DNA from 4 places in the Nocardiopsis sp. NPDC058789 genome. Region 1 is predicted to be linked to each of the others. Evidence: riboswitches for the same ligand, from Rfam matches in the RefSeq annotation. Region 1 holds a riboswitch; each other region holds the start of a gene.
The links. A riboswitch is a leader RNA that binds a small molecule or an ion and turns the genes downstream of it on or off. The one in region 1 is predicted to bind thiamine pyrophosphate.
Positions count from the first base shown of each region.

Region 1 (5,835 bases):
TGGCGGGCGGGGCCCTGGCCGCCCTTCTCGTCGTGCTGGCGCTGTGGCCGCGCCGCTGGCTGCCGGGCGGGAGGCGGCTCACGGCCGAGCCCCCGCGCGGTGCGCGCGCCCTGCCCGGCACCGGTCCCGGATGGCTGCCCCGGCGCGTGGTGCTGCCGCTGGGCCTGGCCTACGGGGTGTGGATCGCGGGCTGGGCCGGTGCGGCCGCGGTCGGCGTGATCCTGCTGACCCTGTGGTGGCTGGCCCGTCGGGCCCCCAGGCGACTGCGCCACGCGAAGCCCGGGCGACCGTCCCTGGGCGGCCGGGCCCTGCCCCACCTGGCGGGTCCGTGGGTGGTCACGGTGTCGTTGGCCCTAGCCGGACTGGCCATGGCCTCGGGGACCCACCTCGTGGTGAACATGCCCTTCCACGACATCACCGAGACCCTCGGCACGGCGCTGCGCGGCTGGGTACCGCAGGTCCTGTGCCTGCCCGCGATGGCCCGTCTCGTCCTCGCACTGGGACAGCGCGGAGCCGAGCACGATCCCCCCTCGGGCACCCCGGAGGAGGGCGCCGAGGGGGCCACGGCCGACGCCGACGGCGAGCGCCGGGAGACCGCACCGTCCGAGAACGGATCCGGGCCGAGCCACGGAACCGTACGCCTGCCCGAGGCCGGTCACGACGTCGAGGAGGTGCGCGGGTGAGGATCCCGACGCGGACGGCCCAGGAGCCTGGACGGAGCCTGCCCCGGGGCACGGTCCTGGTGGCGGCCGGTGCGTTCCTGCTGACCCTGGCCCTGCTCCTGCCGCTGTACGTGCACGACCGGGTCGCCCCGCACCCGGCCGACGCCTCCCTCGGCCTGCGCATGGTCGACGACGACGCCCGTTTCCTGGACACCGCGACCTGGACCCTGGCGGAGGGGGTCGACCTCGAACGGGACACCCGGGTGGAGGCCTCCGCGCACGGCGCCGACTGGTCGGCCTGGGAGATGACGGTGAACACCACCTCCTCGGAGCGGGTGCTCGACCACTGGAGCCGTCGGGTGATCGTGGACCGGGAGACCGGCCGGGCCGTGAACTGCTGCGGTGAGCACGTCGACGGAGACCGCGCGGTGCGCCAGGCCGGGCTGGTCCTGTACTGGCCGCCGGGGGCGCCCGAAGGGGACCACTCCTTCTACGACGCCGAGGTGCGCTCGGCGCCCTCGGTCGTGTTCGAGGAGGACGACGAGGTCGCCGGGGTGGCGGTGCGCCGCTACACACAGACCGTGGACGCCACCCAGGTCCCCGACTCCGCGCGGGACGTACCGGCCGCGTTGTTCGACCCAGACGCCGAGGGCACGGTCAGCGTGAACCGGTGGCTCACGGCGGAGCGGACCTTCTGGGTCGAGCCGACCACCGGCATCCTGGTGAACCTGGAGGAGAGCAGGTCCGAGACCCTGCGCCCGCAGAACGGCTCGGGCGAGGTGGAACTGCTCGACGCCGAGCTGGCGCTGGCGGAGGGACAGGTCTCCGGGTACGCCGAGCAGGCCCGGGTGCGGTCGCTGCTGCTGCGCGGACTCGACCTCTGGGCCCCCTGGACCCTGGGCCCGGTCGGTGCGGTCGCGGTCCTGGCCGGGCTGCTCGGTGCCTGGCGTGCCCGGCCCCCCGAGCAACCGGGGGAGCGTGCGCGGGAGGACGCCGGAACCGCCTGACCGCGCGGGGGACCGTGGGCGGATCGCATAGGATCGCGGCCATGTGCGGTCGCTATGCCCAGTCCAGGAACGTGCACCAACTCCAGCTGGCCTTCTCCCTCCCCGAGGAGGCAGTGGGCGCCGCGGGGGACCCACGCGCCTGGCCCCCTCTGGAGGAGCTCGACCCGGACTACAACGTCGCGCCGGGCAGCCCGGTGTACGCCGTGCTCGGGCCCCCGCCCCAGGGCCACCCCACCGGCGAACCCGGGCCGCGCTCCCTGCACACCATGCGCTGGGGCCTCGTGCCCTCCTGGGCCAAGGACCGCAACGTCGGCTACCGGATGATCAACGCCCGTGGCGAGACCGTCGCGGACAAGCCCGCCTTCCGGGTCGCCTACCGGCGCCGCCGCTGCCTCATCCCCGCCGACGCCTACTACGAGTGGCAGCTGCTCAACAGGGACGGCACCGCCGAGGCCAGCACGTCGCCCGTCACCGACCCCCAGCACCGGAAGCGCAAGGCGAAGGCGGCCAAGAAGCCCTTCTCCGTCCACTACCCGGGGGACGAGCCGCTCGCCATGGCCGGGATCTTCGAGCGCTGGCGCGACCCCGAGGTCGACGACCAGAACGACCCCGCCGCCTGGGTGTGGACCTGCGCCGTCATCACCACCGAGGCCGCGCCCGAACTCGCTCACATCCACGAACGCATGCCCGTCGTGGTGCCGCGCGAGGACTGGGCCGTCTGGCTCGATCCCACCACGGGCGCCGACGAGCTCGCCGACCTGCTGGACCGGACCCCGGTGGACCGGTTCGCGGTGGACGAGGTCTCCACCGACGTCAACAGCGTCAGGAACAACCGCCCCGACCTGCTGGAACCGGTGGAGGACGCCGTCCCCGCCGAACCGGAGACACTTTTCTGACCCGGGCGAGGCTGGACAGGCCCGGGGACGGCCTGTGTATGGTGTGCGAGGCCACGGGGGAGTGCTTCCCCCGGCCCGGGACACCGTGATCGAGATGTCCCGGCACGTTCGACGTGCGCACATGTGAATACGCAACGCGGGAGCTCGCGCCATGGCGGGCTGAGAGGGCGACTCAAGGGTGTCGCCGACCGCAGAACCTGTTCGGGTAATTCCGACGTAGGGAGGCATGCCATGACGGCTATCGACGGTCGTGACGTTTCCACCACCGACGAGCACCGGGTGACCACGGGTCCCATCATGGGATCTCGTAAGGTCCACGAGGAGATCACCACCCCCGGGGGCACGACCCTCCGCGTCCCGCGCCGCCGGGTGGATCTCAGCAACGGCAGCCACTTCGATCTGTACGACACCTCCGGCCCGTACACCGACGACTCCGCACACATCGACGTCCACCGGGGACTCCCGCGCACCCGCGCGTCCTGGGCACCGGCCCCCGTCGACGGCGCGGTCACCCAGCTGGCCCACGCCCGGGCCGGGACCATCACCCCCGAGATGCGTTTCGTGGCCGCCCGCGAGGGGGCCGACCCCGAGTTCGTCCGCGACGAGGTCGCGATCGGCCGCGCGGTCATCCCGGTCAACCGCAACCACCCCGAGTCCGAACCCACCATCATCGGCAAGAACTTCCTCGTGAAGATCAACGCCAACATCGGCAACTCCGCCGTCACCTCCTCGGTGCCCGAGGAGGTCGAGAAGATGGTGTGGGCGACCCGCTGGGGCGCCGACACCGTGATGGACCTGTCCACCGGCAAGCGCATCCACGAGACCCGCGAACGCATCATCCGCAACGCGCCGGTGCCCATCGGCACCGTCCCGATCTACCAGGCTCTGGAGAAGGTCGACGGCGACCCCACCAAGCTGAGCTGGGAGATCTACCGCGAGACCGTCATCGAGCAGGCCGAACAGGGCGTGGACTACATGACCGTCCACGCGGGCGTCCTGCTCCGGTACGTCCCGCTGGCCGCCCGCCGGGTGACCGGCATCGTCTCGCGCGGCGGCTCCATCATGGCCGCCTGGTGCCTGGCCCACCACCGGGAGAGCTTCCTCTACACGCACTTCGAGGAGCTCTGCGAGATCCTCCGCCGCTACGACGTCACCTTCTCCCTCGGTGACGGCCTGCGCCCCGGCTCCATCGCGGACGCCAACGACGAGGCCCAGTTCGCCGAACTGCGGACCCTCGGGGAGCTCACCCACATCGCCCGCTCGCACGACGTGCAGGTGATGATCGAGGGCCCCGGCCACGTGCCGATGGACAAGATCAAGGAGAACGTGCGCCTGGAGGAGGAGCTGTGCGGCGAGGCGCCGTTCTACACGCTCGGCCCCCTGGCCACGGACGTCGCTCCGGGCTACGACCACATCACCTCCGCGATCGGCGCCGCGCAGATCGGCTGGCACGGCACCGCGATGCTCTGCTACGTGACCCCCAAGGAGCACCTGGGGCTGCCCAACCGCGACGACGTCAAGACCGGCGTCATCACCTACAAGCTCGCCGCCCACGCCGCCGACGTCGCCAAGGGCCACGCCCGCGCCCAGGAGTGGGACGACGAGCTGTCCAGGGCGCGCTTCGAGTTCCGGTGGCAGGACCAGTTCCACCTGTCGCTGGACCCGGAGACCGCGCAGGCCTTCCACGACGAGACCCTGCCCGCCGAACCCGCCAAGACCGCGCACTTCTGCTCCATGTGCGGACCCAAGTTCTGCTCGATGAAGATCTCCCAGGACGTGCGCAGGTACGCCGAGGAGCACGGCCTGGACACCGTCGAGGCGATCGAGAGGGGCATGGCCGACAAGTCCGCCGAGTTCGCCGAGGGCGGCAACCGCGTCTACCTCCCGCTCGCCGACTAGTCGACGGGCGTGACGGGCCCGTCGCTCCGCAGGGGGCGGCGGGCCCTATGCGGGCTTGTGGGCACTGGCGACCAGGTGGACGCCGACGTAGTCGTCGGAGTCGGCGGCCCGCAGCTCCATCTCCACCAGCCGTGCCATGGAACGGGGATCACGGGCCAGCATCAGCTCCACGGTGGAGGCCGACAGCACCGTGCGCGGCTTGATCCACTCCAGCTCCAGACCGGCCTCGGTGACCATCTCCGTCAGTTGCTCCGCGGTGAAGCAGCGGGTGATCGAACCGTCCGGCCAGGGCACCAGGAGCACGTCCGCGCTGGGGGCGTGGCTCAGCTCCGGCCAGGCGTCCTGCTCGGCCAGCAGCGCCATGCCCAGGACCACGGAGTCGACGCAGACCAGCACCCGGCCGCCGGGGCGCAGCACCCGGGCCACCTCGGACATCGACGACTCGGTGGCCAGCTGCCGGGAGAACACCCGGTTGTCCGCGATGACCCCGTCGAAGGACTCGGGGCTGAAGGCGCGCAGGAAGGCGGAGTCACCGACCACGTGCCGGAGCCGACCGCGCGGCGTGGGGGGCGGTACCACGGCGCGACCGTTGACCAGGGTGAGCGGACGGCGCATGGCCATGTCCACCGAGGGCAGCAGGGTGACGACGTCGTGTCCGGCGGCCACGGCGCGCGGAGTGCCCTGGAAGTCGGGGCTGGACAGGTCGAGGAGCCGGGCGGGCCGCTCGGGCAGCCAGCGGCTGATCTGCGCCTCCGCGACCGCCCAGTAGAAACGCCAGTAGTCCGAGAGCCGGTCCGTGGTGGCGAACTGGGCGGCGGGCGATCGGGGGCGGTCGGAGGCCGGAGTCGAGGACGGTCGCACGTGCACTCCTCTCCCATCCTTCAGTGAGTCCTACCCGCACTCTGCCATGCCTCACCTTCACCGACGCGGTCAAACCACAAACTTCGGATCCGGGACCCCGTCCCGCTCCCAGGGCGGAATCAGCTCGCGGAGGTCGTTGTTGTCACCAGCACCGTCCGGGACGTGGTTCCGGAGCGGGAACTCGGGAGCAGGGAAGGGGTTGGATCAGGAGCATGCCGACCGCTGGTGCGTGCCTGGAGCGCGGGGAAACGGCGTTGGCGCCACGCGGCGTCGACGCGCAGGTCGGGGGTGTGGGAACGTATCGTTGGGATACGGACACCCCACCAGGGACCAGCGCGAGGAGGCCGAAGGGCTTGGACCAGAGCCAGGAGACAGCCGGGGAACGGGACGAGCGGTTCGAGAGGGACGTGCTTCCCTTCCTCGACCAGCTCTACTCGGCGGCGCTGCGCATGACACGCAACCCCTCGGACGCCGAGGACCTGGTGCAGGAGACCTTCGCCAAGGCGTTCG
Region 1 is NZ_JBHYOW010000015.1:84,711-90,545, reverse strand. Features, by position in the region: gene ACFW3L_RS21580 (alpha-(1->3)-arabinofuranosyltransferase) at 1-683, shown strand, start outside; gene ACFW3L_RS21575 (DUF3068 domain-containing protein) at 680-1,669, shown strand; gene ACFW3L_RS21570 (SOS response-associated peptidase) at 1,711-2,565, shown strand; TPP riboswitch at 2,692-2,807, shown strand; gene thiC (phosphomethylpyrimidine synthase ThiC) at 2,797-4,464, shown strand; gene ACFW3L_RS21560 (class I SAM-dependent methyltransferase) at 4,510-5,331, opposite strand; gene ACFW3L_RS21555 (sigma-70 family RNA polymerase sigma factor) at 5,679-5,835, shown strand, end outside.

Region 2 (5,835 bases), on a different contig from region 1:
GAGAGCGTGTACGGGTGCACCCCGGCCAGCCGGGCCAGTCGCAACCGCTCCATCAGCTCGCCCACCCAGGCGTCGGTCTCGGCCGCGCCCATCCCCGCGCGCAGCGGCGCGAAGCGGAGTTCGTCGCGGACCGTGGCGGTGACGAACTGGTCCTCCGCGTGCTGGAACACCGTGCCCACGTGGCGGGCGAGGCGGCGTGCGGGCCAGCGCACGAGCGGGCGCCGGTCGGTTCCGGCCAGCGGACCGCGCGGCAGCACCTCGCCCCGGTGCGGACGCGAGAGCCCGGCCAGCATGGTGAGGAGCGTGGACTTGCCCGCGCCGTTGGGGCCGGTGAGTGCGGTGGCGGTTCCGGCGGACAGCATGACGTTCACGTCGTCGAGCACCGTCCGCCGGGGGGCGGCGCGCACGCCCACCTGGAAGGGGGTGCGGGCGCTGACGCCGACGGTCTCCACCAGGGGCACGCCGCCGGGAGCGGGCGTGAGCTCGGGGACGGGTTCGTTCCCGGGGATCCACACGCCCTGGTCGGCCAGCGAACGGCCGTGTTCCGCGAACACCCGCGCCGGGGCGCCGTCCGCGATCACTCCCCCGCCGGGTTCGACCACCACGACCCGGTCCACCAGGTCGACGACGTCGGCCACCCGGTGCTCGACCAGCACGAGGGTGGCCTCGGTCTCCGCGAGCAGGCGGGAGAGCAGGTCGCGCACGAGCACGGCCCCGGCCGGGTCGAGGTTGGCGGTGGGTTCGTCCAGGAGCAGCAGACGCGGCCGCATGGCCAGCGCACCGGCGATGACCAGGCGCTGCTTCTCACCTCCGGAGAGGGCGCCCGTGGAGTGCCGGAGGCCGTAGGGGAAGCCGACCTCCGTCAGGGAGCGCTCGACCCGGGGCCAGATGTCCTCGGGGTCCACCCCCAGGTTCTCCAACCCGAAGGCGACGTCGTCCCCGGCCCGGGCCATCACGAGCTGGGTCTCGGGGTCCTGGCTGACCAGTCCGACCCCGCCGCGGCCCCGGTCGGCGGGGGCGCCGTCCACCAGCAGCGAGCCCTCGTGCTCCCCGCTGATGGCGCCGTCCTCGCCGGTGAGCCCGGCCAGGGAGTGCAGCAGGGTGGACTTCCCCGCGCCCGAGGCCCCGAGCAGCAGGACCCGCTCCCCCGGTTCGACGGTCAGGTCCACTCCGCGCAGGGCGTGGGTGTCACGGCCGGAGTGCTTCCATCCCCAGCCGGAGAGTTCGACGCGAGCCCCGCGCGCGTTCGGTCGTGTCACGGGTCAGCCCCTGGCCGAGGGGAAGGGGGCCAGCGCGCCGGACCTGGCCAGCGCCGTGGTGAGCAGGCGCGCGCCCACGCCCGCGATGACGGCCGCGCTGAGGACCACGATCACGCCGTAGGTGAGCTGGTACTCAAGGGGCCAGGTGACGTTGTAGGCGATGTTGTCGCGGATGGCCGGGGAGAGCCCGGCCACGGCGGCCGCGAGCACGGCCACGCCCATGTTCCAGCGCCGGTAGGCGAAGGCGAGGAAGACCAGTTCGGGCAGCAACCCCTGGAGGGTGCCGTCGACGACGACCATGACCCCCCACTGGGTGCCCAGCACGGCCGAGACGGAGGCCGCGGCGATCGAGGTGAGCAGGGCCGCGCCGGGCTTGCGGATGATGAGCCCGCCGAGCACGCCGGAGATCAGCCACATGCCGTAGACGACGGCCTGCCCGGGCGGGAACGCCACGAACAGCGGTGTGGTGACCGACCAGACGATGTTCCACAGCCAGAAGACGACGCCGACCGCGACGCCGATCACGGCGGCCACGACGATGTCGACGGTGCGCCAGCTCCGGGCCTTGGCGAGGATCTCCTGGACGCGGCCCACGGGCTCCGCGGTGGTTCCGGTGCCGGTCCCGCGGTTCTCGGTACTCATGCTGGTTGATGTCCCTTCGTCGGGGTGACGAGGGCCCATGTGGCCAAGAGCGCCGGTCGGGCGCGCGCTGGCGCACGCACGACGGCGGTTTCCTACGACTTCCTTCGCTGGCATGACCCAGATCAGGTGTGTAAGGGTCTGCGGCCGGGTGCCGCACTCTCAGCGCTCACGCGCTCCCCTGTCGGATTGCCTCCATTATGGGGCAAACAGGATGCGCGGTGAAGACCTTCCCTCGGGACACGCAGGAGCGGGGATGCGCCCGGCGGTGCTCGCCGGTCGCACCCCCGCTCGGGTGCCGCCACGGGTGCGTCGACGCACCCGGGGTCAGCAGCTCAGGTTCGACCCCGTGGTGGTGCCGAGGATCTGGGCGAACTGCGTGAAGGTGTTGATGCGGCTCTGCACCTGTCCCGGGTTGCCGCCGTTGCACTCGATGGACCCGTTGATGGAACGGATCGACTCACCGAAGCCGTGGCCGTCAACGATGGCGGTGTGCCCCGACATCGTCCCGGCACCGCTCTGGGTGTTCCAGAACCAGAGTCCGGTCCGCCAGGCGATCGCGGCGTCCTGCTCGACGAGGTAGGGGTTGTTCAGCAGGTCGATGCCGAGGGCGTCCCCGGCGGCCTTGTAGTTGTAGTTCCAGCTCAGCTGGATCGGGCCCTTGCCGTAGTAGGCGTCCTGACCGGCCGGGCAGCCGAAGGGCTGGCTCGGGTCGCAGTAGTGCGGGTAGTTGTCCTCGTTGATCTCCTTGATGTACACCAGCCCGCCGGTCTCGTGGCTGACGTTGGCCAGGAAGGCGGCGGCCTCGCGCCGCTGCACCTCGACGCTTCCGGTGTTGGTGAAGCCCGGGTAGGAGCTCAGGGCGTCGGTGAGGCCGGAGTAGGTGTAGAAGGGGTTCCGGTTCGGGAACATCTGGTTGAACTGGGCCTCGCTGACGACGAAGTCGCTGGGACCGGGCTGTTCGCCGCCCCCGTCGTTTCCGCAGGGGCCCTGGTCGGCCCAGACGTCCGAGGTTCCGGGACGCTCGTTCTGCGTCCACCACTTGGCGGTGTAGTTGCGGCCTTCGAAGGAGACCTGGCCGCCGCCGGTGTAGACGGCGGAGGAGCTCCAGGCCGTCGCGCAGGCGGTGGCCGCCGTCGCGACGGTCGCGGGGAGGGCAACGAGCACAGCCGCGATGGCGCCGAGCACCGCGAGCTGACTCAGGAGACGTCGGATCACGTGATCACACTCCTAGGGTGCGGCGCTGCGTCCGACCGCGCGCCGCAGGGGGGTGACGTCACCTAAGCAAGAGTGGTCTAGACCTGTCAAGGTCCAGACCACGGAAGGTGAGAACCGGGTGACGGTCCGGATCGGAACGGCGGCCCGCCTCCCGGCCCGGCGGCCGGTCCGCCTCGCGACGGTCTCCCGTGGTCACCGGACCGGGGGGCTGCTTCCGAAGGCGTCTAGGTGCCCCCGTCGTCTCCCGTGCCGCCTTCGCCGGTCCCGCCTCCGCCGGTGCCGTCCGCGAGATCCTCCGCGTCCTCGGCGTCCGTGTCGCTCCCGCCCTCGTCGTCATCGTCGTCGTCACCGCCCCGCTGCTCGGGAGGCTCGGTCTTCGGGTCGCCGAAGGCGCCCGGCGACCCCGCGAACGCGTCCGAGGGCAGGTGCTTGGTGGCGCCGCGCATGCTCTCCTGCCAGATCGGGCCGGGCAGGGTGCCCCCGTAGACGATCTCGAAGTGCTGCCCGCCGATCGTCACGCCCTGGAGCGGGTTCTCCTCACCGCCGCGCACGTCGCCCACGACCACGGCCGAGGAGAGGTTCGGCGTGTACCCGGCGAACCAGGCGTAGGCGGCCCCGTCGGTGGTCCCGGTCTTGCCCGCGGCCGGACGCCCCAGGTCCAGCCCGTTGGCCGTACCCCCGTCGAAGGTCTGCTGGAGCAGGTGGTTGACGCCGTCGGCGGCGTCCTGCTTGACCGTGCGCTCGCACTCCGAGGTCGTCTTGAGCTCCTCGCCGGTGCCCTCCTCGGTCACCATGCGCACCGGGCGCGGCTCGCAGTACTCGCCCCTCGCGGCGAAGGTCGCGTAGGAGGAGGCGACGGTCAGCGGGGACACCTCCTGGTCCCCGAGCGTGAAGGAGCTCCACACCCCGAGGTCGCCGCCGTCCGCGCGGTGCACCCCGGCCTTCTCCGCCATCTCCGAGGTCTCGCACAGGCCGACGCGCTTCTGGAGCTGGGCGAAGTAGGTGTTCACCGACCCCTTGGTCGCGCTGATCATGTTGTGGCTGCCGTCGTCGCTCTCCCCGGCGTTGCGGATGCTCCACGAGGACATCCTGGTGCCCTCACAGTCGGACATCCCGCTCAGGGACAGGTTCTTGGGCGAGGAGAAGCTGGTCCCGTACCCCAGGCCCTTCTCCAGGGCCGCCGCCAGCGTGTACGTCTTGAAGGTGGACCCGGCCTGGTACCCCAGGGAGCCCCCGTCCTCCTGGTCCACGGCGAGGTTGAGGGAGGTCGTCCCGACCTGTTCGTCGTCGAAGCCGTACCGCAGGTTCTGCACGAGGGCGCGCACACGGCCGGAGCCGGGCTCGACCATGGCCTGGGCGGCGAACTTCGTGGAGTCCTCGTGCGGGACCCGCTTGTCGACGGCGTCCTGGGCGGCGTCCTGAGCGGCGGTGTCGAGTGTGGTCCGCACGATCAGCCCGCCCTGGGTGATGCGCTGCTCACGCTTCTCGACGGTGTCCCCGATCAGGTCGGAGGCACGCAGCCAGCGCATCGTGTAGTCGCAGAAGAACGGGTAGTCGCTCTCCGAGCAGCTGCCGCCGCGCGGACTGGGGTCGATCCCCAGGCCCTTCTTCTTGTGGGTCTCGGCCTCGTCCGCGCCGAGGACGTCGGTGGCCACCATCCGGTCCAGCACGAGGTCGCGGCGTTCGAGCGCCTCGTCGGGGTTGTTGAGCGGGTCGTAGAAGGAGGGTGCGCGCACCAGACCGGCCAGCATGGCGGCCTGCCCGGCGTCGAGGTCGGCGGCGGGGACGGAGAAGTACCGCTGCGCGGCGACCTCGATCCCGTGCGCGCCCGCGCCGAAGTAGGACAGGTTCAGGTACCCCTCCAGGATCTCGTCCTTGGTGAGGCGTTCCTCGACGTCGATGGCGTAGCGCAGTTCGGTGAGCTTGCGGCCCAGGTTCTGTGCGCTGGCGCCGTCGACCTCCTCCTCGGTGTCGGCGGTCTCGATGAGGAGGTTCTTGACGTACTGCTGGGTGATGGTCGAACCGCCCTGGGTGTCGCCCTGGGCCGTACGCGCGGCGGCGCGGATCACACCGCGCAGGTCCAGGCCCTTGTGCTCGTAGAAACGGTCGTCCTCGATCGCCATGAGGGCCGTTCCCACCCACGGGCTGATGTCGTCGAGGTCCACCACGCGGCGTTCGCGTTCGGAGACCTCCGCGAAGGGCGTCCCGTCGTCGGCGGTGAGCAGGACCGTGGAGGACAGGCTGGGCACGTCCAGGTCGGCGGGCAGGGACATGAACCCGGCGGCCGCGTCCCTCGCGACCAGGCCGACCCCGCCGACCCAGGGCATGACCAGGGCCGCTGACAGCAACCCGGCGACGGCCCCGAGCCCGGAGAGCCTGAGCAGGGCCTCACGCCGGTCCTGCGGCTGGTCGTGCTTCAGGAACCCCCGGATCGCCTCCAGGAACGGACCTCCCTGGTTCGACTCCGCCACGTCGCCCCCCTACGGCCGTGTGCTGTCCGCTCGCCGCGCGACACGAACACTGCGACGCCCACACTCGCAGGCGCTACGCAAAGGGAGGTCCGTCAAATCAGGCGTGTTAGCGAAAACCTTCATCAATCCACGGCAAAGCTGACAGATCGTTCATGTCGCACGGATTCCGATAGAACATCCGAAACCAGCACTCTCTTTACTCGACATCAAGACGATTCGACGCCGAACTCCCGGAGTTCAGAGACGGG
Region 2 is NZ_JBHYOW010000009.1:152,225-158,059, forward strand. Features, by position in the region: gene ACFW3L_RS15545 (ABC transporter ATP-binding protein) at 1-1,259, opposite strand, end outside; gene ACFW3L_RS15550 (ECF transporter S component) at 1,263-1,901, opposite strand; TPP riboswitch at 1,984-2,091, opposite strand; gene ACFW3L_RS15555 (glycoside hydrolase family 19 protein) at 2,226-3,116, opposite strand; gene ACFW3L_RS15560 (transglycosylase domain-containing protein) at 3,341-5,587, opposite strand.
Region 2: linked by a shared signal. The riboswitch ahead of ACFW3L_RS15550 (ECF transporter S component) and the one ahead of thiC (phosphomethylpyrimidine synthase ThiC) in region 1 are both predicted to bind thiamine pyrophosphate.

Region 3 (5,835 bases), on a different contig from region 1:
AGTACAGCTCGGGCGCCGCCTGGGCGGCGAGGTCGGTGGTCTCGGCGGAGGCGCCGCCGGCGCCCAGGGCGCCGAGGGACCCGCCGAGGACCGCGGCCCCCGATGTCAGGGCCGCCGTCCTCAGGAGTGCGCGTCTGTCCATACCGGAGTGGGGGATAGGCGTCATGGCCGTCCTTCGTGTTCGGCGTGGTTACTTGCCAGTTAATGAAAGACACGAAGGCACACGTGCGCACAGGGGTGAAACGAGGAATTCTGCTGACCGGGTCCGGCCAGAAGAATTCACTCGACGTCCCCTGTTTCGCCATCATTCAATGATGTATTGGACGCATTTCACAGAGGAACGGGAAGGCGTTCACCCGAAGGCCCCCCGCAGCGCCGCGACCTGCTCACGACGGAAATCACGGACCACCTCCGCTTGCGGGAGATACGTGTCGAACCCGTGAAAGGCCCCCGGTACCACCGTGGTCGCGCAGGGCACTCCTGCCGCGCGCAGGCGTTCGGCGTAGGCGAGGTCCTCGTCGTGGAACAGGTCCAGCGTCCCCACTCCGATCCAGGCCGGGGGCAGACCGGACAGGTCCTCCCGACGCGCCGCGGCCGCGTAGGGGGAGACCTCCGCGCCTCCGGCGTCGGTGCCGAGGTACGACCGCCAGGCGTACCGGTTACTGGCCGGGGACCACATGCGCACGCCGAGTCCGTCCAGGTCGGAGCGGAGCACGGTGCGGTCGTCGAGCATCGGGTAGACGAGCAGCTGGAACAGCGGGCGCGGGCCGCCCCGGTCCAGGCTCATCTGGGCCAGCGCGGCCGTGATGCCACCGCCCGCGCTGGCGCCGCCGATCGCCACGCGTCCGGGGTCGATCCCGAGCGGTCCGGCCCGGTCCACCATCCAGGAGAGCGCCGCGTGGGCGTCCTCGACCGGTGCGGGGGCGGTGTGCTGCGGGGCCTTGCGGTAGCGGAGCGCCACCACGGTGGCGCCCAGTTCACGGGCGAACTCGACACTGCCCCTCTCGTCCTGGACCGGACTGCCGAACAGGTACCCGCCGCCGTGGCTCCACAGCAGCGCGGGGGAGGGGCCCTCCACCGACCGGGGCCGGTAGACCCGCAGACTGAGCGGCGGAGCGCCCTCGGGCCCCGGCGCCGTGTGCTCCTCGACCAGGAGGTCGGCGGGGGTCCGCGTCGGCCGCATGCGTTCGGTGAGTCGCTGCGCCAGACGCGCCGTGCGGGGGCCGAACGTCGGAGTGGGCAGGAATCGGGCAGGGGCCAGGTCAGGGTGGAGCTGGGACATCGGGGTTCCTCGGGTGACAGGGCGGAGGCGAGGGAACGGCGGTGTGCCGCCGACCGTGCCCGGCCGAGCCGGGGCGTTCGTGCCGAGGTCCCATGGCGGTCACCCCCCAGGGGGTGGTCTCTCCGGGTGTCGGTGCGTTCCTTCATGGAAGGGAACTCCTCCGGGCCCGTGGTAGTTCCCGGGCCCGGAGGCGTCACACCGGTGGGGGAGCGTGCTCACACCTCAACGGAGCGCTCCGCGCCGGTCAGCGGGGCCGGGGGTGCCTCGGCAGGACCGCGACCGGGACGGTCGCCGCGTGCAGCACGCCCTGGCTCACCGAGCCCAGGAGCAGACCGCGCACGCTGCCCCGTCCACGGGAGCCCACGACGATCAGGTCCGCCGCCGCGCCCGCCTCCACGATGGCCTCGGCGGCGTCCCGGTCGCTGCGCACGACGGAGACCGCCACCCCGTCGGTCCCGTCGTCCACGACCCGGGTCACCATCTCCGTCACCATTTCCTGCGACCTGCTGTCCAGGAGGTCGTCCGGGGGTGACCAGCCGCCCGCCGCCAGATACGCCGAGTCGAGCGGCACCGGCACCTGCCAGCTGTGCACCGCCACGACCGCGCCACCCTCCACCAGGGAGGCCTCCCGCAGGGCGAAGGCCAGTGCGCGCCGGGAGTCGTCGGATCCGTCCACCCCCACCACGATCCGGCGCGGCGGGACGGCGACGTCCTCCGACCCGGTCCCGGGCACCACGACCACGGGACACTCCGCCCGGGACGTCACCCGGACGCTCACCGAGGCGTCCAGCACCGACCGCGCCGCGCCCAGCCCGCGCGAACCCACCACCGCGAGGTCGTCCGGACCCGCCCGCCGCACCAGCGCGGTGCCCGGTTCCTCCAACGCCAGGTCCTCCTCCACGGACACCCCGGGGTGGCGCCCCCGTACGTGCGCGGCGGCCTCGGCCAGGACCCGGCGGCCCTGGTCGGCGACCTCCTCGGGAGGCGGGAAACGGGTGGGCCCGGCGTAGACGGACATCACCAGGGGCATCGCCAGGGCGTGCACCACGTGCAGCGGCCAACCGCGCCGGTCGGCCTCGGCGGCCGCCCAGAGCAGGGCCCACGAGGCGGTGGGCGACCCGTCGATCCCCACCAGCACCTTCGGCGCGACCATCCCGTCCTCCACCATCGACAGCCCCCTCCGGCAGCGGCCGCGCACGTCACGGCTCTGCCCTGGAGTCTTCCACCCGCCACGCGCGGATCCCAGTCCGTGGGGCGTGTCGCCGCAGGTCACGATGGAGTGCGGCCGGGCGGCCACACGGTTACGATGCGCACATGGGTCTGCTCACACCCCTGGCCGTGCGGATCGGTGCCCTCGCGTGGACACCGCGACTCCTGCCCCAGATCACCTGGCTGGACCGGAACCTGGACCGCCTCAGCCGAGGGCGCCTCGGGCTGCTCGACCTCGCCGGGCTGCCCAACACCGTGCTCACCGTCCGGGGGCGCAGGAGCGGACGACCGCGCTCCACACCCCTCCTGTGTGTCCCCGACGGCGCGGATCACCTGGTGGCCGGATCGGCCTTCGGTGCCCCCTCCACCCCCGCGTGGGCGCACAATCTGAGGGCCGCGCGCACGGCGGAGATCGGGAGGACGGGGCGGCGGGTGACCGTCCGGGCGGAGGAGCTCACCGGGGCGGACCGGGACCGGGCCTGGGCACGCCTGTGCGGGGTCTGGCCCAACTTCGCCCTCTACCAGCGGCGGACCGACCGGGTGATCCCCGTCTTCCGCCTCACCCCGGTCCCGGACGCCTGAACCCGGTCAGTCTCCCCAGGCCTCCTGGCGCCAGGCAGCGTCCCAGAACATCCACTCGTAGGTGGTGGCCCGTCGGAACGCCTCGCGCATCCGGGTGACCGTCGCCTCGCCCGCACCGGCGGCGAGCCGGTCCGCGATCGACCTGACCTGCTCGGTGGACCGGGCGAACTCCTCGTCCCCGTAGGCGGCGATCCAGTCGCCGTACGGGTGGTCGTCGAGGTTCCCGGCCCTGGCCATGAGCCGCTCACCGACGTCGGTGTAGACCCAGAAGCACGGCAGGACCCCGGCCACGAGTTCGGGGTAGCCCTGCGTGTGCGCCAGCGACAGCACGTACGAGGTGTAGGCGGTGCAGGTGGGTGACGGCGGGACGTCCTCACCGACGCTGCCCACCGCGCCCTCGTGGAGGGAGCTCTCCACCGCGATCGCGCCGTGCGCGGCCTTGGCGAAGAACGCGATCTCCTCGCTGGTGTCGGCCCTGGCCGCCGCCGTGGCCAGGGCGCGTGCGTATCCGCGCAGGTAGAGGGCGTCCTGAACCATGTAGTACTCGAACCGTTCCCGGCTCAGGGTGCCGTCCCCGATCCCCCGGACGAACGGGAGGGCGTCGATGGCGTCCCGTGTCGGCGCCGTCTCCTCCCACACGCGGGCACAGAAACCAGTCATCAGGCGATCCCTTCGCTAGCACGATCCAGAGCAGGTTCGGCGGGTGTGATCTCAGCCCCGGTGTCGTCCGGGGCACCCCGTGCCTGAGCCGGACCCTACCGCTCGGCCCCCGACCTGACCGCCTCCGGGGCGTCGGTTACGGTCCGGAGTCCCGAAGGCGGGAAGGCCGACCGGAACCACACCCGCGATGGCGGTCTTGTCCGGGCTGGTCCCGACCTGTACAGCCGTCCCGGGGTGCGTCGAGCGGCGACGGGTTTGACTCGTGACCCCCAGGCACAGGACCTACACGTTCCGTGAACGATCTGGAAGGCCTTCTCATGCGCCCGCACCTGGTGGCCCTCGCCGCCGTCCCGCTCACCGCCGCACTCCTGGCCCCCGCTCCGGCGTACGCCGCTGCCACCCCTCTGGCCGACGCGATCGCCGCCCTCACCGTCGCGGAGGAGTCCCGCACGGGATACGACCGAAGCCTCTTCCCGCACTGGGTGGACGCTGACAGGAACGGGTGCCACACCCGCGCGGAGGTCCTCATCGAGGAGGCCGAGATCGCCCCGGAGGTCGGGGACCGCTGCCGTCTGACCGGGGGCGAGTGGTTCTCCTACTACGACGGCCGTACCCTCACCGAGGCGGGCTCGCTGGACATCGACCACATGGTCCCGCTCGCCGAGGCGTGGGACTCCGGGGCGTCCGAGTGGAGCACGAACCAGCGCAGGGACTTCGCCAACGACCTGGACGAGCCGGTGGCGCTCGTGGCCGTGAGCGCGGCCTCCAACCGGTCCAAGGCCGACCGGGACCCCGCCGAGTGGCTGCCCCCGGCGGAGGAGGTGCACTGCCGGTACGTCACCGAGTGGACCACGGTGAAGACCCGCTGGAGCCTGTCGGTCGACGAGGCCGAGCTCGAAGCGCTGAACACCGTCGCGGACACGTGCCCCGACGCGGTCGTGGAGACCACCCCGGCCCTGTAGCCCGGAACCCCCGCTGACCGGGGCCGCCCCTGACACGTGGTCGGCCCCGGTCAGTGATCGCGTCGACCCCCTAGGGCGTGCGGCGGGGGAGGGTGAGGGAGGCCAGCAGCACCGCGCCCACGGTGAAGGCGGACACGATCGACAGCGGCCGGTACACGTCCCAGGCGGGGTCCCCGGCCGCCACCGCGTTCACCGCGTCGATCGCGTGGCTCAGCGGCAGCCAGTCCGAGATCGCGTGGAGCACGTCGGGCATCTGGTCACGCGGCATGAAGAGCCCGCCGAGGATGATCTGCGGGAACACCAGCAGGGGCATGAACTGCACCGCCTGGAACTCGGTGCGGGCGAACGCGCTGGCGAGGAGCCCGAGCGCGGTCCCCAGCAGGGCGTCCACGACCGCGACCAGGCCCAGTGACCAGAGCGGCCCCTCGACGTCGAGTCCGCACACGCGGACGGCGAACAGCACCGTGACGAAGGCCTGCACGATCGCGGCCAGACCGAACGCGAACGCGTAGCCGAAGATGAGGTCGAACCTGCCGATCGGTGTCGACAGCAGGCGCTCCAGGGTCCCGGACCGGCGTTCCCGCAGGGTGGTCACGCTCGTGATCAGGAACATCACCACGAACGGGAAGAGGGCGAGGATCGCCGGACCGATGCCGTCGAACACCGACGTGTCGGTGAAGAGCCAGGCGAAGAGTCCGACCAGCAGGCTCGGTGCCACGAGCAGCAGCACGATCGACCTCGGGTCGTGGCCGAGCTGGCGCAGGACCCGGCCGCTCGTGGCGAAGGTGCGCGTGAGGTTCATCCGACCTCCCTCTCGATGAGGGCCAGGAAGGCGCGGTCGGGGTCGTCCGCCCCCGTCTCGGAGAGCAGCCGCGCGGGCGTGGTGTCGGCCATGACACGGCCGTCGCGCAACAGGAGCAGCCGGTCGCAGCGCAGCGCCTCGTCCATCACGTGACTGGAGACGATCAGCGTCGCCCCCTCGTCGACGAGGGTGTGGAACACCGACCACAGTTCCTCGCGCAGCAGCGGGTCGAGGCCCACCGTGGGTTCGTCGAGGACGAGGAGTTCGGGGCGGCCCAGGATCGCGACCGCGAGCGAGACCCGGCTTGCCTGGCCCCCGCTGAGCGTGTCGACCCGCTG
Region 3 is NZ_JBHYOW010000001.1:172,809-178,643, reverse strand. Features, by position in the region: gene ACFW3L_RS00815 (peptidoglycan recognition family protein) at 1-166, opposite strand, end outside; gene ACFW3L_RS00810 (alpha/beta hydrolase) at 353-1,282, opposite strand; gene ACFW3L_RS00805 (universal stress protein) at 1,527-2,450, opposite strand; gene ACFW3L_RS00800 (nitroreductase/quinone reductase family protein) at 2,597-3,073, shown strand; gene ACFW3L_RS00795 (TenA family protein) at 3,080-3,733, opposite strand; TPP riboswitch at 3,723-3,823, opposite strand; gene ACFW3L_RS00790 (HNH endonuclease family protein) at 4,051-4,695, shown strand; gene ACFW3L_RS00785 (ABC transporter permease) at 4,766-5,497, opposite strand; gene ACFW3L_RS00780 (ABC transporter ATP-binding protein) at 5,494-5,835, opposite strand, start outside.
Region 3: linked by a shared signal. The riboswitch ahead of ACFW3L_RS00795 (TenA family protein) and the one ahead of thiC (phosphomethylpyrimidine synthase ThiC) in region 1 are both predicted to bind thiamine pyrophosphate.

Region 4 (5,835 bases), on a different contig from region 1:
GCCCAACTGCTCCAGGCGACGGGCCAGCACCGGGTCGTCGTTGGTGTAGGGCAGGACAGTGAAGCCGTCGTCGACCAGCGCCTCCGCGGCGTCCAGTAGTTCCACCGGGTCGGGCAGGAGGGTGTGCTCGTCGGCGACCACCTCCAGCTTCACCCAGTCGGTGCCCAGGGCCTCACGGCCGAGCCTCGCGGTGCGCACGGCGTCCACGGCGGTGAAGCACCCGGCGGTGTTGGGCAGCGGGCGGATGCGGTTGCGCTCCAGGACGTCCCACACCGACCCCTGGGTGCCCGGGGTGATCCGGCGCATGGCCACGGTGGTGAGTTCGGTTCCCGACGCCAGGAGGGCGTCCTCCAGGACCTCCAGCGAGGGCGCCCCGCCGGTGCCGGTGATGAGTCGGGACCCGAAGGAGACCCCCGAGATGACCAGCGGGTCCTCCGACACGTGTGCCGCGACGGTCACGGACTCGGACGTCTGTGTCATGGTTCAGCCTCCCTGTACGGCGGTGAGCACGTCCACGCGGTCGCCCGCGGAGAGCTCGGTGTCCGTCCAGGCGGTGCGTCGCACCACCTCGTCGTTGACCGCGACGGCGATCCCGCCGGGGACGGCGCCGTCCCCGGCGTCGGTGAGGTCGCGCACGACCCCGTCCACGGTGGTCGCCTCGCTGTCCCGGGCCTGTCCGTTGATGATCAGTTCCACTGCTACTCCCACGTCCGTCTGCTGGCTGAGAACCGGCGCGCGTACGGGGGCAGCGCGCCGGTGGTGAGTGCCTCGGCCATGACCTCCCCGGTCACCGGGGCCAGCAGGACCCCGTGCCGAAAGTGTCCGGCGGCCAGGTGCAGTCCCGGGACCCGTGTGGGCCCCAGGAGGGGTTCGTTGTCGGGGGAACCCGGCCGCAGCCCCACGCAGGTCTCGACGACCTCCAGCTCGCTCACCCCCGGGACGAGCTCGCGCGCGTCCCGCAGGACCTGCCAGAGCCCGCCGACCGTCAGGGAGGTGTCGTGGCCCAGCTCCTCCTGGGTGGCGCCGACGATCACCTCGCCGTCGGCCCGGGGCACCAGGTAGACGGGGAACCCGCGCACCAGGCCGCGCACGGTGCGCGTGACCAGCGGCGGTTCCCCGGCGGGCACCCGGGCGCGCAGCAGCTGCCCCTTGACCGGGCGCAGCGGCGGAACCACCGGTTCGGGCACCCGTACCCGGTCGCCCCAGCATCCGGCGGCGAGCACCACCTGCGCGGCGGGCAGTGCGGTCCCGTCGGCCAGGCGTACGCCCAGGCGCGCGCCGTCAGCCCCGGGGGAGGTGATCTCCTCCGCGTACCCGGGGACCTCGCGAACGCCCGCCCGCTCCCCGGCCCGCGCCAGGGCCAGGAGCAGCGCGCGCGGGTTCACGGAGTGGTCCTCGGGGGCCAGCACGCCACCGCGCACGCCCGGAGCGAGCGTGGGTTCGAGGCGTCGGCACTCGCGGCTGGTGAGCCGCTGGGTGGGGATGCCCAGGCGCTGTTGGAGCGCGTGGAGGTCGGTGAGGACCGCGAGGTCGTCGCGGTCGAAGGCGACCAGCAGCGTCCCGGTGCGGCGGTGGCCGACGTCGATCCCGCTGGCCTCCTGGAGTTCGGCGACGAAGTCGTCGTAGAGGCGCGCCGAGCGCACCCCGAGCTCCATGAGCTCCTCCTCGCCGAAGACCGCCTCGGTCGCGGGGGTGAGCATGCCCGCCGCGACGGTCGAGGAGGCGCGGGCGTCGGAGGGCGCCGTGACGGGGTCGGGCTCGACCAGGGTCACGGACAGGCCGCGCTGGGCGGCCCGCCAGGCAGTGACCCGGCCGATGACGCCGCCGCCGACCACGACCACCGCATTGGTGGGATGAATCGTCTTCTGTGGGGGAACCTCGTTGCTGCGCACGGCGCCGTGTTCCACTCCCTTCGCCGGAATGACCCGGATCAGGTTCGTGCGGTCGGAGGCGGTGAGCCTCCCTCTCAGCCGGGTCCACCCGGCTCCCGCGGGACATGTCCTCGCCCTCATCCTAGGACAACCCGTCCAGGGCGGTCGTGGCGGGGATCTCCCAGGCGGGGCGTCCGGGGGCGGGGCGATGGTCTCCGGAGCCCGGCCGGGTGTGGCAGATTGGGTGGGTGACACAAAGCGATCGTGAACTCGACGAACTCGTCGGCGAATGGCTGACCCTGCGTGAGGCGGCCGCGCCGCTGGGCGTGAGCCCCAACCGCATCAAGACGCTCATCCGCGAGAACCGCCTCATGGGCGTGGTGCGCGGTGGCGAACTCTGCATCCCCGCCGCCTTCCTGGACGGCCCGGACCTGGTCAAGGGTCTGCCGGGCACCATCGTGCTGCTGACCGACGCCGGTTTCTCCACCGAGGAGGCCCTGCGTTGGCTGTTCACCCCGGACGACACCCTGCCGGGCACGCCGATCCAGGCCATGCGGGAGAACCGGGGCACCGAGGTCCGTCGGCGGGCCCAGGGCATGGCCTTCTGAGCCGTCCACGGCCCGGGGACGCACCACCCCGGTGACGTCCCCCGGGCCGTTGGTTAGGGTGGGGCGCGTGAGGACGAGCCACGGAACCAGCCTGCGCGAGCGCCTGGACGCATCCCTTCTGTACCTGTGCACCGACGCCCGGACCGAGAGCGGTGATCTCGCGGAGTTCGCGGACGCCGCCCTGGCCGGAGGCGTGGACATCATCCAGCTCCGGGACAAGGGCTTGGAGGCCCGCCAGGAACTGGCCGCCCTGGAGGTCCTGCGGGAGGCGTGCGAGCGCCACGGGGCCCTGCTCGCCGTCAACGACCGCGCCGACATCGCCCGCGCGGTACGCGCCGACGTCCTGCACCTGGGCCAGCGCGACCTGCCGGTTCCCCTGGCCCGCGACATCATCGGCGCCGACCCGCTGGTCGGCCGCTCCAACAACGACCCCGAGGCCGCCGCCCGTTCGGCGGAGGAGCCCGGGAGCGACTACTTCTGCGTGGGCCCGACCTGGGCGACCCCGACCAAGCCGGGCCGCCCGGCGGCCGGACTCGAACTGGTGGAGCGCGCGGCCGCGCTCGGCACCGACCGGCCCTGGTTCGCGATCGGCGGCATCGACCTGGAGAACGTGGACCGGGTGCTGGACGCCGGGGCCACCCGCGTGGTCGTGGTGCGCGCCGTCACCGAGGCCGAGGATCCGCGAGCGGCGGCCAGCGCGCTCCGGGCCCGCCTGACCGCACGGCGCGGCGACGCCTGACCGTCGCGAAAACCCGGTGACCTCGACGGCCGTCCCGGGGATACTGGTCCACCATGGATGAGGTCGAGGTCGTCGTCGCCCACTCCGAGCGCGCGACACTGCGCGTCGGTGACGTGTTCCTGAAGGTGGACGCCGACCAGGCGCGTGTCGACGTCGAGGTCGAGGCGATGTCCCTCGCGCCGGTCCCGACCCCGGAGGTTCTCTGGCGCAGGCCGCCCGTGCTCGCGATCGCCGCGCTCCCGGGGACGGCCCTGGGCCGTCTGGGCGAGCCGTCGACCGCCTCGTCGGCGGCCTGGACCGCGGTGGGCGCCGCCGTCCGGAGACTGCACGAGGCTCCGCCACCTCCCTGGCCCGGCCGACGCCGCCGGGACCCCGGCGAGTGGGCGGCGGAGCTCGACCGGGAGTGCGAACTCCTCGTGACCAACGGTGTCCTGCCCGCCGACCTGGTCGCCCGTAACCGCCGGGTGGCCGAGGCCGCGATCCGCCCCTACACCCCGGTTTTCACGCACGGGGACCTCCAGAGGGAGCACGTCTTCGTCGAGGGCGACGAGGTCACCGGCGTCATCGACTGGTCCGAGGCGGGCGCTGGCGACCCCCTCTTCGACCTCGCCACCCTGACGCTCGGAAACGAGGGGCATCTGGCGGAGGTCGCCGCCGGTTACGGCGCCGACGTCGACCTCGACGTGGTCCGCGCGTGGTGGTCGTCGCGCGCCCTCCTGGGGGTGCGTTGGCTGGTCGAGCACGGCTTCGACCCGTTCGCGCCGGGGTGTGAGGTCGACGTGCTGAGGGCCCGGATGTGAGGCCGCGCAGACCCGACCACGTCGAGCGCGGTCCCCGGAGTTCCTAGGGGACCAGGAGCACCTTGCCCAGCACACGGCGGCCCTCCAGGGCGGCGTGCGCCTCGGCGGCCCGCTCCAACGGCAGGGTCAGGCCCACGTGGGGGCGCAGGTGTCCGGCCCGTGCCTCCTCCAGGGCCAGACGGGTCAGGTCGCTCCGGTCCGTGCCCGACCGAGCCCGCATCGCGTCCAGGCCCAGGGTGGTGATCCCGCGCCGGGCGGCCTCCCGCGCGTCGATCTCCGCGAAGGAGCCTCCGGCCGTCCCGTAGCTGAGGAACCGGCCTCCTTCGGCCACCGCCCTGAAGGACGCCGACCCCAGCGCACCGCCGGCCCCGTCGATCACCACGTCGGCCCCCGTGTCACCGGTGACTTCGAGCACCCGGTCGCACCAGTCCGGCTCCGCGTAGTCCACGACCTCCTCCGCGCCCAGGGACCGTGCCAGCGCCAGCTTCTCCGGGCCCCGGGCCGCGCCGATCACCCGTGCTCCCGCGAGCCGGGCGAGCTGCACGACCAGGCTGCCCGCGCCGCCGGTGGCGGCCAGGACCAGGACCCAGGTGTCCGGGGTGAAGCGGGCGGCCCGCTCCAGCATCATCGCGGTCGCGCCGTCGACCATGAGCGCCAGGGCGTCGAGGGGGCGCAGCTCCCCGGGAACCCGGACCAGGCCCTCCGCCGGAACCGCGACGCGGTCGGCGTATCCGCCGTCGTCGGTGCGGGTGAGGACACGGACGCCGATCCAGGCGGGGTCCGTGCTGGGCCCGACCTCCGCGACCCGGCCCACCACGCTGCCCCCGGGCACGTAGGGCGGGGTCTGGGGGAAGTGGTCGCGGGCCGCGCCGCCGCGGATCAGGGTGTCGAGGTAGATCACGTTCGCCGCCCCGACCTCGACCAGCACCTCGCCGGGGCCGGGTTCGGGGTCGGGGAGCTCCCGGGCCACCAGGACCTCGGGGCCGCCGAACTCGTCGACTCGAACCGCGCGCATGTCCACCACTCTCCTCGTGCGGGGTTCCTCCCTCGCAGGACCAAGCATTGTTCCTCAACCAATATTTAGGTCAAGGGCCGTCTCGGGACCGTCAGGAAAGGGGAAACCGCCGCGCACGGGGCACGGCGGTGGGGGAGGGGCGGTCAGACCGCGACGTGGGAGAGGGCGCTCGGGTGACGGCGCAGGAAGCCCTCGATCGACTGCGCCGGATGGCCGGTCAGGTCGGGCACGACCGGCGAGACCACGTCCATCTCCCCGGCGGCGATCGCCGCGTACGAGGAGGCCCAGCCCTCGATCTCCCACTCCGCGGCCCCGCTCGGGCGGCGCGATTCCAGGGCCTCCTGCCAGGTCTCGGGCACGTACCGGACGCTCCGGCCGGTCAACCGGCCCAGCTTCTCCACGGTCGCGCCCACCGACAGCGCCTCGGGTCCGGTCACGTCGTAGGTCGCCTCCTTCGAGGCCGCCACCACCGCCGGGTCGGTCAGCACCGCCGTGGCCACGTCCGCCACGTCGTCGCGCGAGACCCACGCGATCCTGCCCTCACCGGCGGGGCCGCGCACCACGCCCTGCTCGTCCACCCAGCGCGGCAGCAGGTCCAGGTACAGGCTCGGTCTCAGGAACGTGTGCGAGACACCGGTGGACCGGATGTGCGCCTCCGTGTAGAAGTGCGTGCGGGCGAACGTGAACGTGGACGCCGGACCCGCGCCGAGGAACGACAGGTACACGATCCTCGACACCCCGGCGCTGACCGCGCCGTCCACGGCGCTCAGGTGCGCCTCCACCCGGTCCTCGGACTCGGTGG
Region 4 is NZ_JBHYOW010000013.1:21,644-27,478, reverse strand. Features, by position in the region: gene ACFW3L_RS19710 (thiazole synthase) at 1-480, opposite strand, end outside; gene thiS (sulfur carrier protein ThiS) at 484-696, opposite strand; gene thiO (glycine oxidase ThiO) at 699-1,892, opposite strand; TPP riboswitch at 1,891-2,001, opposite strand; gene ACFW3L_RS19695 (Rv2175c family DNA-binding protein) at 2,120-2,479, shown strand; gene thiE (thiamine phosphate synthase) at 2,547-3,218, shown strand; gene ACFW3L_RS19685 (phosphotransferase family protein) at 3,272-4,018, shown strand; gene ACFW3L_RS19680 (zinc-binding dehydrogenase) at 4,062-5,033, opposite strand; gene ACFW3L_RS19675 (SDR family oxidoreductase) at 5,177-5,835, opposite strand, start outside.
Region 4: linked by a shared signal. The riboswitch ahead of thiO (glycine oxidase ThiO) and the one ahead of thiC (phosphomethylpyrimidine synthase ThiC) in region 1 are both predicted to bind thiamine pyrophosphate.